One region of the Pseudomonas citronellolis genome, then DNA from elsewhere that is predicted to be linked to it. Evidence: riboswitches for the same ligand, from Rfam matches in the RefSeq annotation. Region 1 holds a riboswitch; each other region holds the start of a gene.
The links. A riboswitch is a leader RNA that binds a small molecule or an ion and turns the genes downstream of it on or off. The one in region 1 is predicted to bind cobalamin.
Positions count from the first base shown of each region.

Region 2: another riboswitch for cobalamin. It lies ahead of PcP3B5_RS25990 (TonB-dependent receptor domain-containing protein); the one in region 1 lies ahead of PcP3B5_RS10355 (TonB-dependent receptor plug domain-containing protein).
Region 3: another riboswitch for cobalamin. It lies ahead of cobO (cob(I)yrinic acid a,c-diamide adenosyltransferase); the one in region 1 lies ahead of PcP3B5_RS10355 (TonB-dependent receptor plug domain-containing protein).
Region 4: another riboswitch for cobalamin. It lies ahead of cobG (precorrin-3B synthase); the one in region 1 lies ahead of PcP3B5_RS10355 (TonB-dependent receptor plug domain-containing protein).

Region 1 covers NZ_CP014158.1:2,276,603-2,279,782, forward strand. Annotated here, with positions in the region: gene PcP3B5_RS10345 (M48 family metallopeptidase) at 1-597, opposite strand, end outside; gene PcP3B5_RS10350 (LemA family protein) at 613-1,209, opposite strand; cobalamin riboswitch at 1,353-1,558, shown strand; gene PcP3B5_RS10355 (TonB-dependent receptor plug domain-containing protein) at 1,652-3,180, shown strand, end outside.
Region 2 covers NZ_CP014158.1:5,933,156-5,936,335, forward strand. Annotated here, with positions in the region: gene eutQ (ethanolamine utilization acetate kinase EutQ) at 1-432, opposite strand, end outside; gene PcP3B5_RS25980 (EutP/PduV family microcompartment system protein) at 429-896, opposite strand; gene eutS (ethanolamine utilization microcompartment protein EutS) at 899-1,234, opposite strand; cobalamin riboswitch at 1,545-1,744, shown strand; gene PcP3B5_RS25990 (TonB-dependent receptor domain-containing protein) at 1,831-3,180, shown strand, end outside.
Region 3 covers NZ_CP014158.1:1,661,166-1,664,345, forward strand. Annotated here, with positions in the region: gene PcP3B5_RS07560 (FUSC family protein) at 1-745, shown strand, start outside; cobalamin riboswitch at 768-988, shown strand; gene cobO (cob(I)yrinic acid a,c-diamide adenosyltransferase) at 1,216-1,827, shown strand; gene PcP3B5_RS07570 (cobyrinic acid a,c-diamide synthase CobB) at 1,827-3,122, shown strand; gene bluB (5,6-dimethylbenzimidazole synthase) at 3,119-3,180, shown strand, end outside.
Region 4 covers NZ_CP014158.1:873,162-876,341, forward strand. Annotated here, with positions in the region: gene PcP3B5_RS04020 (precorrin-8X methylmutase) at 1-151, opposite strand, end outside; gene cobG (precorrin-3B synthase) at 144-1,472, opposite strand; cobalamin riboswitch at 1,564-1,747, opposite strand; gene PcP3B5_RS04030 (bifunctional cobalt-precorrin-7 (C(5))-methyltransferase/cobalt-precorrin-6B (C(15))-methyltransferase) at 1,825-3,027, shown strand; gene PcP3B5_RS04035 (cobalt-precorrin-6A reductase) at 3,024-3,180, shown strand, end outside.

The DNA.
Region 1 (3,180 bases):
CAGCAGCAGGATGCCGTGCAGCAGCGCCACCAGGCGGGTGTTCAGGCGCATGTCGCCGTGGTGGATGTGGCTGAACTCGTGGGCGATCACCCCCTGCAGCTCGTCGCGGCTGAGCAGGGCGATGGTCCCGCGGGTGACGCCGATGACCGCGTCGCGCGGCGTCAGGCCGGCGGCGAAGGCGTTGATGCCGCTGTCCTCCAGCAGGTACACCGGCGGCACCGGGGTGCCCGAGGCGATGGCCATTTCCTCGACCACGTTGAGCACCCGGCGTTCATCGGCGTCGCGGGCGTCCAGGTTGATCAGCCGGCCGCCCAGGCGCTCGGCCACGGCGCGGCCGCCCAGGCGCAGCTGGCGGTGCTTGTACCAGGCGCCGACGATCACCACGCCGACCACCACCAGCGCCACCCACAGGTAGAGTTCGAAGTCGGGCAGGCGCTGCGGCGAGGTCCAGTGGCTGGCGGGCTCGCCGATGTGGCGCCAGAGCCAGCCCAGGACCAGGCTGGTGAGCGTCACCAGGCAGGCCACCGCCGCGGCCAGGAGCAGGATCAGCCGGCCGGTCTGGCGGCGGGCGCGGTCCTGGTGCTGGAAGAAGTTCATCGCGCGGGCCGCCCGTCAGAAGGCGACCTTGGGCGCGTCCTGGATCTGCTGGCTGTCGGCGAACTCCAGCTGCGCGACCTCGGCCTTGTGGCCGAAATTCGCCGCCAGCACCACGGCGGGGAACGACTGGCGGTAGGCGTTGTATTCCATCACCGCGTCGTTGTAGGCCTGGCGGGCGAAGGCCACCTTGTTCTCGGTGCTCGACAGCTCCTCGGTGAGCTGCTGCAGGTTCTGCGAGGCCTTGAGGTCCGGGTAGGCCTCCATGGTCACGTTGAGCCGCCCCAGCGCGCCGCCCAGGGCGCCCTCGGCGTTGGCCAACTGGGCCAGGCCGGCGGCGGCGCCGGGCTGGCTGGCGGCGGCCTTGAGCCCGGCCACCGCGGCATTGCGCGCGGCGATCACCGCCTCCAGGGTTTCCCGCTCGTGCTTGAGGTAGGCCTTGGCGGTTTCCACCAGGTTGGGGATCAGGTCGTAGCGCCGCTTGAGCTGCACCTCGATCTGCGCGAAGGCGTTGCGGTAGCGGGCGCGCAGGTTCACCAGGCGGTTGTAGATGGCGATGACGCCGAAGAACAGCACGGCGAGGACGAGCAGGGTGACCAGGGAGGAAACCGACATGGGAGGTCCTTTTCGAGCGTCGGGAAAGGTCCGCCGATGATAGCGGAAAGCTTCCACGGCGGAAGGAAAGGCATCACGGGCTGTGCCCGGAAGCGGAAGCATGCTGTAAAGGGCTGCCCTTGACGCCCCGCCGCACCGATGGTCAGATGCGGGCCGTTCCAGGTGTCTCATGCCGCCGTGCATGAGGTGAAACGGGAAGCCGGTGCGTCGCCCTTGGCGATCAGTCCGGCGCTGCCCCCGCAACGGTAAGCGAGCGGGGCATCCACGAGGCCACTGTGCTCAGGCATGGGAAGGCGGATGCTCCAGAACCCTCGCAAGCCCGGAGACCGGCCTGGAGCGTTGTTGGCAAACCCGCGGTGGGCGGGCGTGAGCCGGATTCCGGACGCGCTCGCGCCGGAACTCGCTGCGCCGCCTGCGAAATTCCCGTTTCGAGGCGATCACCTTGCACTTCCCTTCTTCCGAATCCGCACTTCGGCTTGCCCCCTGGCTCGCCGGCCTGTGCCTGAGCCCCTGCCTGAACGCCGAGCCCCTGGGCCTGCGCGATGAAATCGTCAGCGCCCCTTCGGTGGAGTCCACCACCGTCGCCGAGATGGCCCGCTACGGCAGCAAGCTCGAAGTCATCGAGCGCGAGCAGATCGAGCGCGCCGGCCCTAGCGCCGACATCACCCGCGTGCTGCAGATGTACGTGCCCGGCCTGTTCGTGGCGCCGAAGAACGGCCCCTTCGACTACGGCACCTACTCGCTGCTGGGCGGGCGCAACGACGACACCCTGATCCTGCTCGACGGCGTGCGCCTGAACAACCGCCTGTACGGCGGCCTCTACCTGGACACCCTGCCGATCACCGCGGTGGAGCGCATCGAGGTGCTCAAGGGCGGCCAGGGCCTGCTGTTCGGTACCCAGGCGGTGTCCGGGGTGATCAACATCGTCACCCGCAGCGCGCGCAGCCGCGAGGCTTCCGGCGAGGTCAACCTGGGCCTGGACAGCTTCCGCGGGCGCAATGGCGATGCGCGGGTGGAGAAGGTGCTGGAGAACGGCCTGGGCGACCTCGGCCTGCTGGCCTACGTCAGCCACAACCGCTCCGACGGCTACAAGCCGTTCCGCGAACAGGACATGACCGCCACCGTCAGCGACAAGCGCCGCTCCTACGACGTCAACGTGTTCGGCGCCAAGGCCATCCAGGCTTTCGGCGACAGCTCGCGCCTGGAGCTGTTCTACCAGTACGCCGACGCCGACCTGGACTTCGCCCGTCCGGCGGACAACCACCACACCAGCAACGACCGCATCCAGCAGATCGCCACGGCGACCTTCGAGCAGCGCCTGAACGACGACTTCAGCTGGTTCGCCAAGGCCCACCTGAACGACTGGGACACCCGCTACACGCGCATCTACAACCTCGCCGGCGGCGGCACCCGCACGCTCAACCACAACGACTACTGGGGCTTTACCGACTGGGGCGCGCAGCTGGAGGGCAAGGCGCGCCTGGCCGGCGGCCACGAGCTGGTCTTCGGCAGCGACAACCAGTGGTACAAGGGCCAGGACGACGTGCTGATCATCGACAACGACAAGGCCGAGTCCCACGCCCTGTACGCGCAGTTGCGCCCGCAGCTGGACCTGCTGCCGAACTGGCACCCCAGCCTGGGCGTGCGCCGCGAGGAAATGAGCGGCGGCGAGGGCGCCACCGTGTGGATGCTCACCTCGCTCTACGACCTCAGCGACCAGCTCAAGCTGCGCGGCCAGCTGGGCACCGCCTTCAAGCTGCCCAACGCCGAGCAGCTGTTCGTCAACGAGCCGGGCAGCGAGATCGGCAACCGCGACCTCAAGCCTGAGCGCAGCCGCAACGCCGAGCTGGGCCTGGACTACAGCGGCGCGCTGTTCGGCCAGCCCTGGAGCGGCAGCGTCACCATCTTCCGCCGCGAGATAAAGGACCTCATCACCCTGGCCGGCGACCAGTGGGTGAACGGCGACGGCGA
Region 2 (3,180 bases), 3.3 Mb from region 1:
GGTGATGCCGATCTGGTATTCGCCCGGCACGCCTTCCAGGCGGCCGAAGCGCACGCTGCCGCCCTTCACCAGCTTGATCCCGCCGGCGCCGGTGCGCGCCTCGAAGGCCGCCCGGGCCACGCTGGCGCCGCCCTGTTGCGCGGCCTTGCGCACCAGTTGGTCGACCAGTTGCGCATCCACTTCGGCGGGCAGCCGCGCCAGCACCTCGGCGCGAATCCGCGTCAACTCGTCCTCGCTCGGCCCGGCCGCGGCCGGTTCACTCGCGGCCGCCGCCGGCTCGCCGGCCACCCGCTCGACCAGCGCCAGGCCAGCCTGCTCGGCGACCGTACGCGCCTCGGGGGTGACGATGCAGCGCGGCAGCTCCACGGCCAGGGAACTCTGCCCGGCGGCGATGGCTTCACGGATGTCGTTGGCGGTAATCAGCTTCTTCATCTCAACAGGTCCTCGATCGGATTCCGTGCGTTCAACAGCGCGCGCAGGCGCTCGATGCTGGCGGGGTCGTCGCTGGCGGTGTGGACGATCGCGCCGTCGATGCCGTGGGCGCGCAGCAGGCGCTCGATGGCGGGCAGGTCGACGCCGGGCAGGTCGCACTTGCTGATCACCCCGATCAGCCGCTTGCCGGCGTGGATGTCCAGCAGCCCGGGCGGCAGCCGGCACTCCGTCGCATCGGCGGGGTGCACGTAGACCAGGGTGTCGACGTCGTCGGTGCTGGTGATCAGCGCGCGGTACAGGCGCGGGTGGCTGACGAACTCGCCGGGGGTGTCCAGCGCGCCGCCGGGGCCGTAGTCCAGCGCCTGGGTCTTGCGCGCCGCTTCGGGGTTGCCGCACAGGGCATTGAACAGGGTGGTCTTGCCGGCTCCAACGCCACCGATCAGGGCATAACGCGGCGCGTCCATGGTCAGCTCCTGGTCACCGGGCAGACGCTGTAGTCCAGCAGCCGGCCGAGGGCGGCGCAGGTCTGCGCCAGCGCCTCCTCCACCGCGCCGACGCTGCCGTGCAGCACCAGCGCGCCGCTGAAGCGGTCGAGGAAGCCGATGCGCACGTCGGCGGCCTTGGTGGCGAAGTCGCCGGCAATCATCGCGGTCTCGCCCGGGGTGAGGGTCATGATGCCGATGGCCTGCGCCCCAGGGACGCCGATCTTGCTCGACAGCTCCTCCTGGGGATGCGCGATCAGGTGCGCCAGGGTCACCTGCTTGCCCGGGACGAATTCCTGGATGATGCGCTCTTTGGACACGTGCTCCCCTCCTCTACTGCTTAGGAAGCTAACAAGTGCCCGGACGGCGGCCCTATCAAAATCCGGCAAAGTTTTCCGCCGCCCCGAAAGACCAGAAAACTCCTACAAAAACCGGCTGGAACGCCCGCGCGGCGCCGCATTGGCGGCTGCTGGCCGGAGCTTTCCGGCCGCGGTTCGCAGCGTGCTGAGTGACTTTGTCGCAGCCGCCGGGAAGCGCCCGGGCGCAGGCGGGGCGCCGCCATGGACGTGACGGACCGCAGAGGAAAGGGACGTCTGACGGACAGGTTCCGCATCGGCCCGACTTGCCCGGCCGCCGCGTTGTTCGTAAGGTGCGCACGTTTTCGTTCGAGGTAACGGGAAGCAGGTGAAAGGCCTGCGCTGCCCCCGCAACGGTAACCGACCGCAGGCCCCGTGCCTGCCGCGCTCCAATCCGCCACTGTGCGCCACGCATGGGAAGGCCGGGAGCGTGCGAGTCGGCAGCCCGGAGACCGCCCTCGACACGCATGACAGGTGTTGCGGAGGGCCGCACCTTCAAGCGCGGCCACTCCCGCCCTTGCCAGCCCTCCTCGAAAGTCCACTTTTGAGGAACCCCAGCGATGAAACTTTCCCGTCTTGCCCTGGCCGTCGCCGTGCTGCCCGCGGCGGCCTTCGCCGGCGACGATGCCGAACAGGCTTACCAACTGCCGTCGATGGTCATCACCTCGGCGCGCCAGGCCGAACCCCGCGGCCAGGCCACCGCGGCCAACACCGTCTTCACCCACGACGATATCGAGCGCCTGCAGGCGCGCAGCGTGCCCGAGCTGCTGCAGCGCGTGCCCGGCGTGCAGCTGAGCAACGCCGGCGGCCTGACCAGCTACTTCCTGCGCGGCACCAACCCCGGCCAGACCCTGGTGCTGGTGGACGGCCAGCGCATCGCCTCGGCCAGCAGCGGCATCGCCCGCCTGGACTACCTGAGCATCGACAACATCGAGCGCGTGGAAGTGACCCGCGGCCCGCGCTCGGCGCTGTACGGCGCCGACGCCATCGGCGGGGTGATCCAGATCTTCACCCGCCGCGGCGAAGCCGGCCTGCACCCGCAAGTGCGCCTGGCCGCCGGCAGCAACGGCACCTTCCAGCGCAGCGCCTCGCTCGCCGGCGGCGACGAGCGCACCCGCTTCGACCTCGGCGCCAGCCTCGACGAGAGCCGCGGCTACGACTACACCCGCGACAACGTCGGCGCCGACAGCGACCACGACGGCCAGCGCAACAAGGCCGTGCACCTGAACCTGGACCACCGCCTGAACGACGACTGGAAGGCCGGCTTCAGCCTCAACGACCAGCGCGGCGACAGCGAATACGACGACGCCTACAGCTACGCCCCCGCCGAGCCCCACGACGAGTTCCGCGTCAGCAGCTACAGCGGCTACCTCGAAGGCCAACTGACCTCGATGTGGAACAGCCGCGTGGAGCTGGGCCGCAGCTTCGACCGCAACAAGGCCGTCGGCGCCGCCGAGGTATGGAACAACGGCACCCTGGAAACCACCCGGCATTCGGCCAGCTGGCTCAACCGCCTGCAGCTGGATACCCGCAACCAACTAGCCCTGGGCGCGGACTGGTACGAGGACAAGGTCGAGGGCAGCACCGCCTTCGCCGAGGACAGCCGCACCAACCACGCCTTCTTCGCCCAGCACAGCTTCAAGGGCGAGGCCTTCTCCACCGAGCTGGGCCTGCGCCACGACGACAACGAGCGCTACGGCTCGCAGAACAGCTGGAACGCCGCCTTCACCCTGCCGGTGGGCGCCAGCCAGAGCTGGGTCGCCAGCTACGGCGAGGGCTTCCGCGCGCCGACCTTCAGCGACCTCTACTACCCCGGCGCCAGCAACCCGGACCTGAAGGCCGAGACCTCGAAGACCTACGAGCTGCAATGGCGCGGCGACTTCGCCGGCACGCACCTGGAGGCCGCGCTG
Region 3 (3,180 bases), 620 kb from region 1:
CCCGGCGTTGGCGCTGGTGCTGGGCGTGCCGCTGTTCATCGCCGCGCTGTGCATGACGCGGCCGCCGATCGCCGCCATCGCCTCGTCCTTCTGCATCTTCTATGTGAAGAACATCGGGCCGAGCAACGCGATGAGCTACGACCTCGGCCACTTCCTCAATTCGGCGCTGGCCACCGTGATCGGCGTGGCCTTCGCCGTGCTGGTGTTCAACCTGGTGCGCCTGGCGCCCGGGCAGCGCCATTACCGCCGCGTGCTGGCGGCCATCCTCGCCGACCTCGCGCGGCTCACCCGCGGTCCGTTGCCGCCGCTGGAGGTCTGGTTCGACGGCCGCAGCGCCGACCGCCTGCTGCGCCTGGCGCAGTTCTACAAGAACCTGCCGGCCGAGCGCCGCGCGCGCTGGCGCGGCGGCCTGCTGGCGCTGGACCTGGGCGACGAGCTGCTGTTCCTGCGCGCGCGCCTGACCGCTGCCCGCGGCCCCGTGCGCCGGGCCCGCGACGCCTACCTGCTGTGTTTGCACGACCTGCTGCTCGCCGGCGGCCCGCGCGCCGGCCGCGAGCAGGCCCTGCAGGCGGCCAGCGTGGCGCTGTTCAAGGCCCTGGAAAACGACCACCGGCTGCCGGCCGAGGACCGCGAACTGGCTCGCGCCACCCTGGTCCAGCTGCAGTTCATCTGGCTGCGCTGGTGCCGCCAGGACCCGGCCGCCGCGCCCGCGCAGCAGGCGCGACCCATCGCCGCCTCCGATTGACCGGCCACCCCGCCTGCCTCTAAGCTGCGCGCCTGCTACAGGTGCCCTCGGCCATGGCCGAAGGTGAAACAGGGAAGCCGGTGCAACCGAGCCAATTCGGTCATTCCGGCGCTGCCCCCGCAACGGTAGGCGAGTCACGCGGACGCAACAGCCACTGTGCCAACGGCATGGGAAGGCGCAGCCGCAGAGGTCCGGTGACCTTCACTCGCGAGCCCGGAGACCGGCCCGTAGCGACGACGACGCGCAGGAAGCCGTCGGGCGCTGCCCAGGCCGCGCTCCGATCGCCCCGCGTCATCCCGGTTTACTAGCCGCGCGGGTGAGAGCGGTGGAGCGATCAGGCAGATGAGCATTCTCCTTCCAGCCACGGCCCCGCGCCGCGCGGCTACTTTCCGTCGTCCCTCCCGCACGCCCCTTCAGCCCCGGTGCCTTGGCATCGCGAGCACGGCCGCCTTCGGCCAGGAGACCCAACGATGAGCGAATCCCCGGAAAAGGACGAGCGCCACCGCGCGCGCATGCAGCGCAAGAAGGACGTGATCGACGAGAAGATCGCCCAGGCCCGGGACGAGCGCGGCGTGCTGCTGGTGCTCACCGGCAACGGCAAGGGCAAGAGCAGCTCGGCCTTCGGCATGCTCGCCCGCGCCCTCGGCCACGGCATGCAGGCCGGCGTGGTGCAGTTCATCAAGGGCGCCGCGAGCACCGGCGAGGAAGCCTTCTTCCGCCGCTTCCCCGAGCAGGTGCGCTACCACGTGATGGGCGAGGGCTTCACCTGGGAGACCCAGGACCGCCGGCGCGACATCGAGAAAGCCCGGCAGGCCTGGGACGTGGCCCGCGAGCTGCTGGCCGACCCGGCCGTCGGCCTGGTGCTGCTGGACGAGCTGAACATCGCCCTCAAGCACGGCTACCTGGAGCTGGACGCCGTGCTGGCCGACATCGCCGCGCGCCCGGCGCACCAGCATGTGGTGGTCACCGGCCGCGCCGCCCAGCAGGGCATGATCGACGCCGCCGACACCGTCACCGAGATGGGCCTGGTCAAGCACGCCTTCAAGGCCGGCATCAAGGCGCAGAAAGGAGTGGAGTTCTGATGCCCCAGGCGCGCCAGTGCCCGGCGCTGCTGATCGCCGCTCCCGCCTCGGGGCAGGGCAAGACTACCGTCACCGCCGCCCTGGCCCGCCTGCACGCGCGCCAGGGGCGCCGGGTGCGGGTGTTCAAGGTCGGCCCGGACTTCCTCGACCCGATGATCCTCGCCCGCGCCAGCGGCGCGCCCGTGCACCAGCTCGACCTGTGGATGGTCGGCGAGGCGCAGAGCCGCCGGCTGCTCTGGGAAGCGGCAGGGGAGGCCGAGCTGATTCTCATCGAAGGGGTGATGGGCCTGTTCGACGGCACGCCCTCGGCGGCCGACCTGGCGCGCACCTTCGATGTGCCGGTGCTCGGCGTGATCAACGGCCAGGCCATGGCGCAGACCTTCGGCGCCCTGGCCGTGGGCCTGGCCACCTACCAGCCGGGCCTGCCGTTCTCCGGCGTGCTCGGCAACCGCGTCGGCAGCCAGCGTCACAGCGACCTGCTGCGCGACAGCCTGCCGGAGTGGATCCGCTGGTACGGCGCGTTGCCGCGCAGCGCCGACCTGGAGCTGCCCAGCCGCCACCTGGGCCTGGTGCAGGCCGAGGAACTGGCCGACCTGGACGCGCGCCTGGACGCCGCCGCCGACGCCCTGGCCGCCAGCAGCGCGGTGGACCTGCCGCCGCCGGTGAGCTTCGCGGCGCCCACCGAGCACGAACTGCAAGCGTCCCTGGCCGGCGTGCGCATCGGCGTGGCGCGGGATGCCGCCTTCGCCTTCCTCTACCAGGCCAACCTCGACCTGCTGCGCGAGCTGGGCGCCGAGCTGAAGTTCTTCTCGCCGCTCACCGACGAATACTTGCCGGAGGTGGATAGCCTCTATCTACCCGGCGGCTATCCGGAACTGCACCTGGCGCAGCTGGAGAACAACCGCGCCATGGCCGAGGCCATCCGCGCCCACCATGCCGCCGGCAAGCCGCTGCTGGCCGAGTGCGGCGGCATGCTCTACCTGCTCGATGGCCTGACCGACGCCGAGGGCCGCAGCGGTCGGCTGCTCGGCCTGCTGCCCGGCCGCGCCACCCTGCAGAAGCGCCTTGCCGCCCTGGCCCTGCAGGAGGTGGAACTGCCGGAAGGCCCGCTGCGCGGCCACACCTTCCACCATTCGCTGCTGGACAGCCAACTGGAGCCGGCCCTGCGCGGCACCTGCCCGAACGCCAAGCCGGTGGCCGAGGCGGTGTTCCGCCTGGGCCGCCTGACCGCGTCCTATATCCACTTCTACCTGCCGTCGAACCCGGCGGCCGCCGCCGCGATCTTCCGCCCATGAACGAGCACGCCTACAGCCCCGAGGAACGCGCGGCCATCTACCGCGCCATCGCCGAGCG
Region 4 (3,180 bases), 1.4 Mb from region 1:
CCTGCACCACGTCGACCATGCCGCAGGCGTGGATCACCCGCACGGCGAGCTTTTCCAGGTCGGCGGGAATGGCCGAGAGGTCGGCCTCGGCGCGGATGGTGGCGAAGGACTGGCGGTAGATCGCCTGGCCGTCGCGGATGTAGTCAAGCATCGGGTAGGGCTCCGGGATCGCGCAGCCGGTCGGCCGCGGCGTCGAGGGTCAGGTCGCGCGCCAGCGGCTGGCCGAAGCCGGCGTGGCCGGGGGCGCGGCGGTAGAGGTCGTAGCGGCCGTCGGCGACGGCCAGCAGGGTCAGCGGCGCCACGTGGGCGGCGGCGCAGGAGCGCGGGCAGCCGCACAGGTGCACGCCGGCGGGCAGCGGCGCGCGCAGGCGTTCGGCCAGGCGCAGGGCGTCGGCCTTGGTGTCGGCCAGGCCGCGGGCGCAGCCGGCCGAGCCGCTGCAGGCCACCAGCCGGGACAGCGGCTGTGCGGCCGAGATGATCAGGCCCTGGCTGTCGAGTGCGGCGAGCACGGCGCTGGCGCGCGCAGCCGGCACGTTGGGCAGCAGCAGGCCCTGCCAGGGCGTCAGGCGCAGGCTGCCGTCGCCTTCGCGTTCGGCGAGATCGGCCAGTTCGCGCAGCAGCCCGCTGTGCAGGCGGCCGAGGACGAAGCCTGCGCCGACGCTGCACAGGCCGCCCTGGCGCTGCGGGCGGATGCCCAGGTGGGCGAAGGGCTCGACGGCGGCGCGGCGCCAGTCGGCCACGTCCTGTTGCAGCGGCAGATCGAGGCGCGCCAGCAGGTCTTGCGCGGGCACCTTCGCCAGCAACTGGCGCATGCGCGAGACGCCTTCTCCGGCCAGGTCGAGGAACAGGTTCAGCAGCGCCTCGACCAGGGCCGGCAGCTGTTCGCTGGCGACGGCGGCGAGCGCGGGTCTGTCCTGCGCGCGCAGCGGCGGGCAGCCGGCCAGGCCGAAGGCGAAGCGCCCGGCGTCCATGGCCGACAGCCAGATGTCGTGGGGGTGTTCGAGCATCGCCAGGGATTCGCCGCCATCCAGTTGCAGGGCGAACTTGGGCGACAGGCCGTGGAAGCGTGGCTCGTCCTGCAGCAGGTCGAGCAGCGTGGCGGCCAGCGGCGCGACATCCAGGGCCTGGGCCGGGTCGAGGCCGGCGGCGGGGCTGAGCAGCAGGTTGCGCACGTCGTCGGCGGCGGCCACCCGCGGGCCCAGCCCGGCCCGCAGCAGCTCGGCGGACAGCGCCGCGCCGGCGCCTTCGTGCACGCCGCGGATCTGCAGGTTGGCGCGGTTGGTCGCCTCCAGCACGCCGTCGGCATGGCGTTCGGCGGCGCGGGCGATGGCCCTGGCGCCGCTGGCGTCGAGGCGCCCGCCGGGCAGCTTGATGCGGCAGATGCCGCCATCGCCGGAAGCGACCACGCGCAGCAGCCCCGGGCAGGGCGACGGGCGGATTTCGACAGGGGGAACAGGCGGCAGATTCGGCACAGGGTCACCATGGCTGGGTCGCGGTGACCTTGCGGATCGCCCCTGATTGGGAGGATCTACAACATCGATACACCCCGCTCGATGCTTGCACACGCGACTGGTCCCGTCGGCAGGTCTCCTGGCTGGCAGGTCTTTGCCCGACGCGGCCTTCCCGGTTTCCCAGTGGCCAATGACGCGTGGACTCGCTGCTTACAGTTGCGGGGGCAGCCGCGCTTGGATGGCTCCTGCGCGTTCCCTCTTCGGCCCTGATGGGCACCGACGAAGGCTGTATTATGCCCGCTTTGCCCGACCCCTTGAAAACCCTGCCCGTCGAAACGCCGGCGGCGCAGTGTCGCAACGCAGAGGAACCCCCATGACGCCCTGGCTGACCATCGTCGGCATCGGCGAGGACGGCTATGCCGGCCTCGGCAAGACCGCCCGCCGCGCCCTGCTGGCGGCCAGCGATGTGTTCGGCGGCGAGCGCCAGCTGGCCCTGCTGCCGCCGTGCATCGGCGCGCAGCGCAGGCGCTGGCCGAGCCCCTTCGACATGGCGCCGTTGCTGGCGCGGCGCGGCACCCCCACCTGCGTGCTGGCCAGCGGCGACCCGCTGTTCTTCGGCGTGGGCGCGAGCCTCGCGCGGCAACTGCCGGCGGCGGAAATGCGCGTGCTGCCGGCGCCGTCCTCGGTGAGCCTGGCGGCGGCGCGGCTGGGCTGGGCGCTGCAGGACGTGGAGCTGCTGTCGCTGGTGGGCCGCCCGCTGGCGGCGCTGAACGCGCGCCTGCATCCGGGGCGCCGCCTGCTGGTGCTGTGCGCCGATGGCCGCAGCCCCGCAGCGGTGGCCGCGCTGTTGCGTGAACGCGGCTTCGCGCCGAGCCGGCTGAGCGTGCTGGAACACCTGGGCGGCGAGCGCGAGCGGCGCATCGACGGCCTGGCTGCCGACTGGTCGCTGGACGAGGCCGCTGCGCTCAACGTTCTGGCCATCGACTGCGTGGCCGGCGCCGATGCCCGGCGCCTGGCGCTGACCCCCGGCCTGCCCGACGACGCCTACCGCCACGACGGCCAGCTGACCAAGCGCGACGTGCGCGCGGTGACCCTCGCGCGCCTGGCCCCGGAGCCGGGCGAACTGCTCTGGGACGTCGGCGCCGGCTGCGGCTCCATCGGCATCGAGTGGATGCGCGCGCACCCCAGTTGCCGGGCCTTCGCCATCGAGGCCGAGGAAAGCCGTCTCGGGCACATCGCCCACAACCGCGACGCCCTCGGCGTGCCCAGCCTGCAACTGGTGGCCGGGCGCGCACCGGAAGCCCTGGAGGGCCTGGAGGCGCCGGACGCCATCTTCATCGGCGGCGGCGTCACCGTGCCGGGCGTGCTGGAGTATTGCTGGGATTGCCTCAAGCCCGGCGGCCGGCTGCTGGCCAACGCGGTGACCCTGCAGAGCGAGGCGGCCCTGGTCGGCTGGCGCGAACGCCACGGCGGCGAGCTGGTGCGCCTGCAGGTGGCCCAGGCGCAGCCCCTGGGCGGTTTCGACACTTGGCGCGCGGCCCTGCCGATCACCCTGCTGGCGGTGCGCAAGCCGTGAACGGCAAACGCATCCTGCTGCTGGGCGGCATCGGCGAGGCCCTGGCCATCGCCCGCCGCCTCGGTCCCGGTCACCTGTACAGCCTGGCCGGCCTGGGCAAGGTGCCGGACGACCTGGCCTGCCAGGTGCGTGTCGGCGGCTATGGTGGGGCAG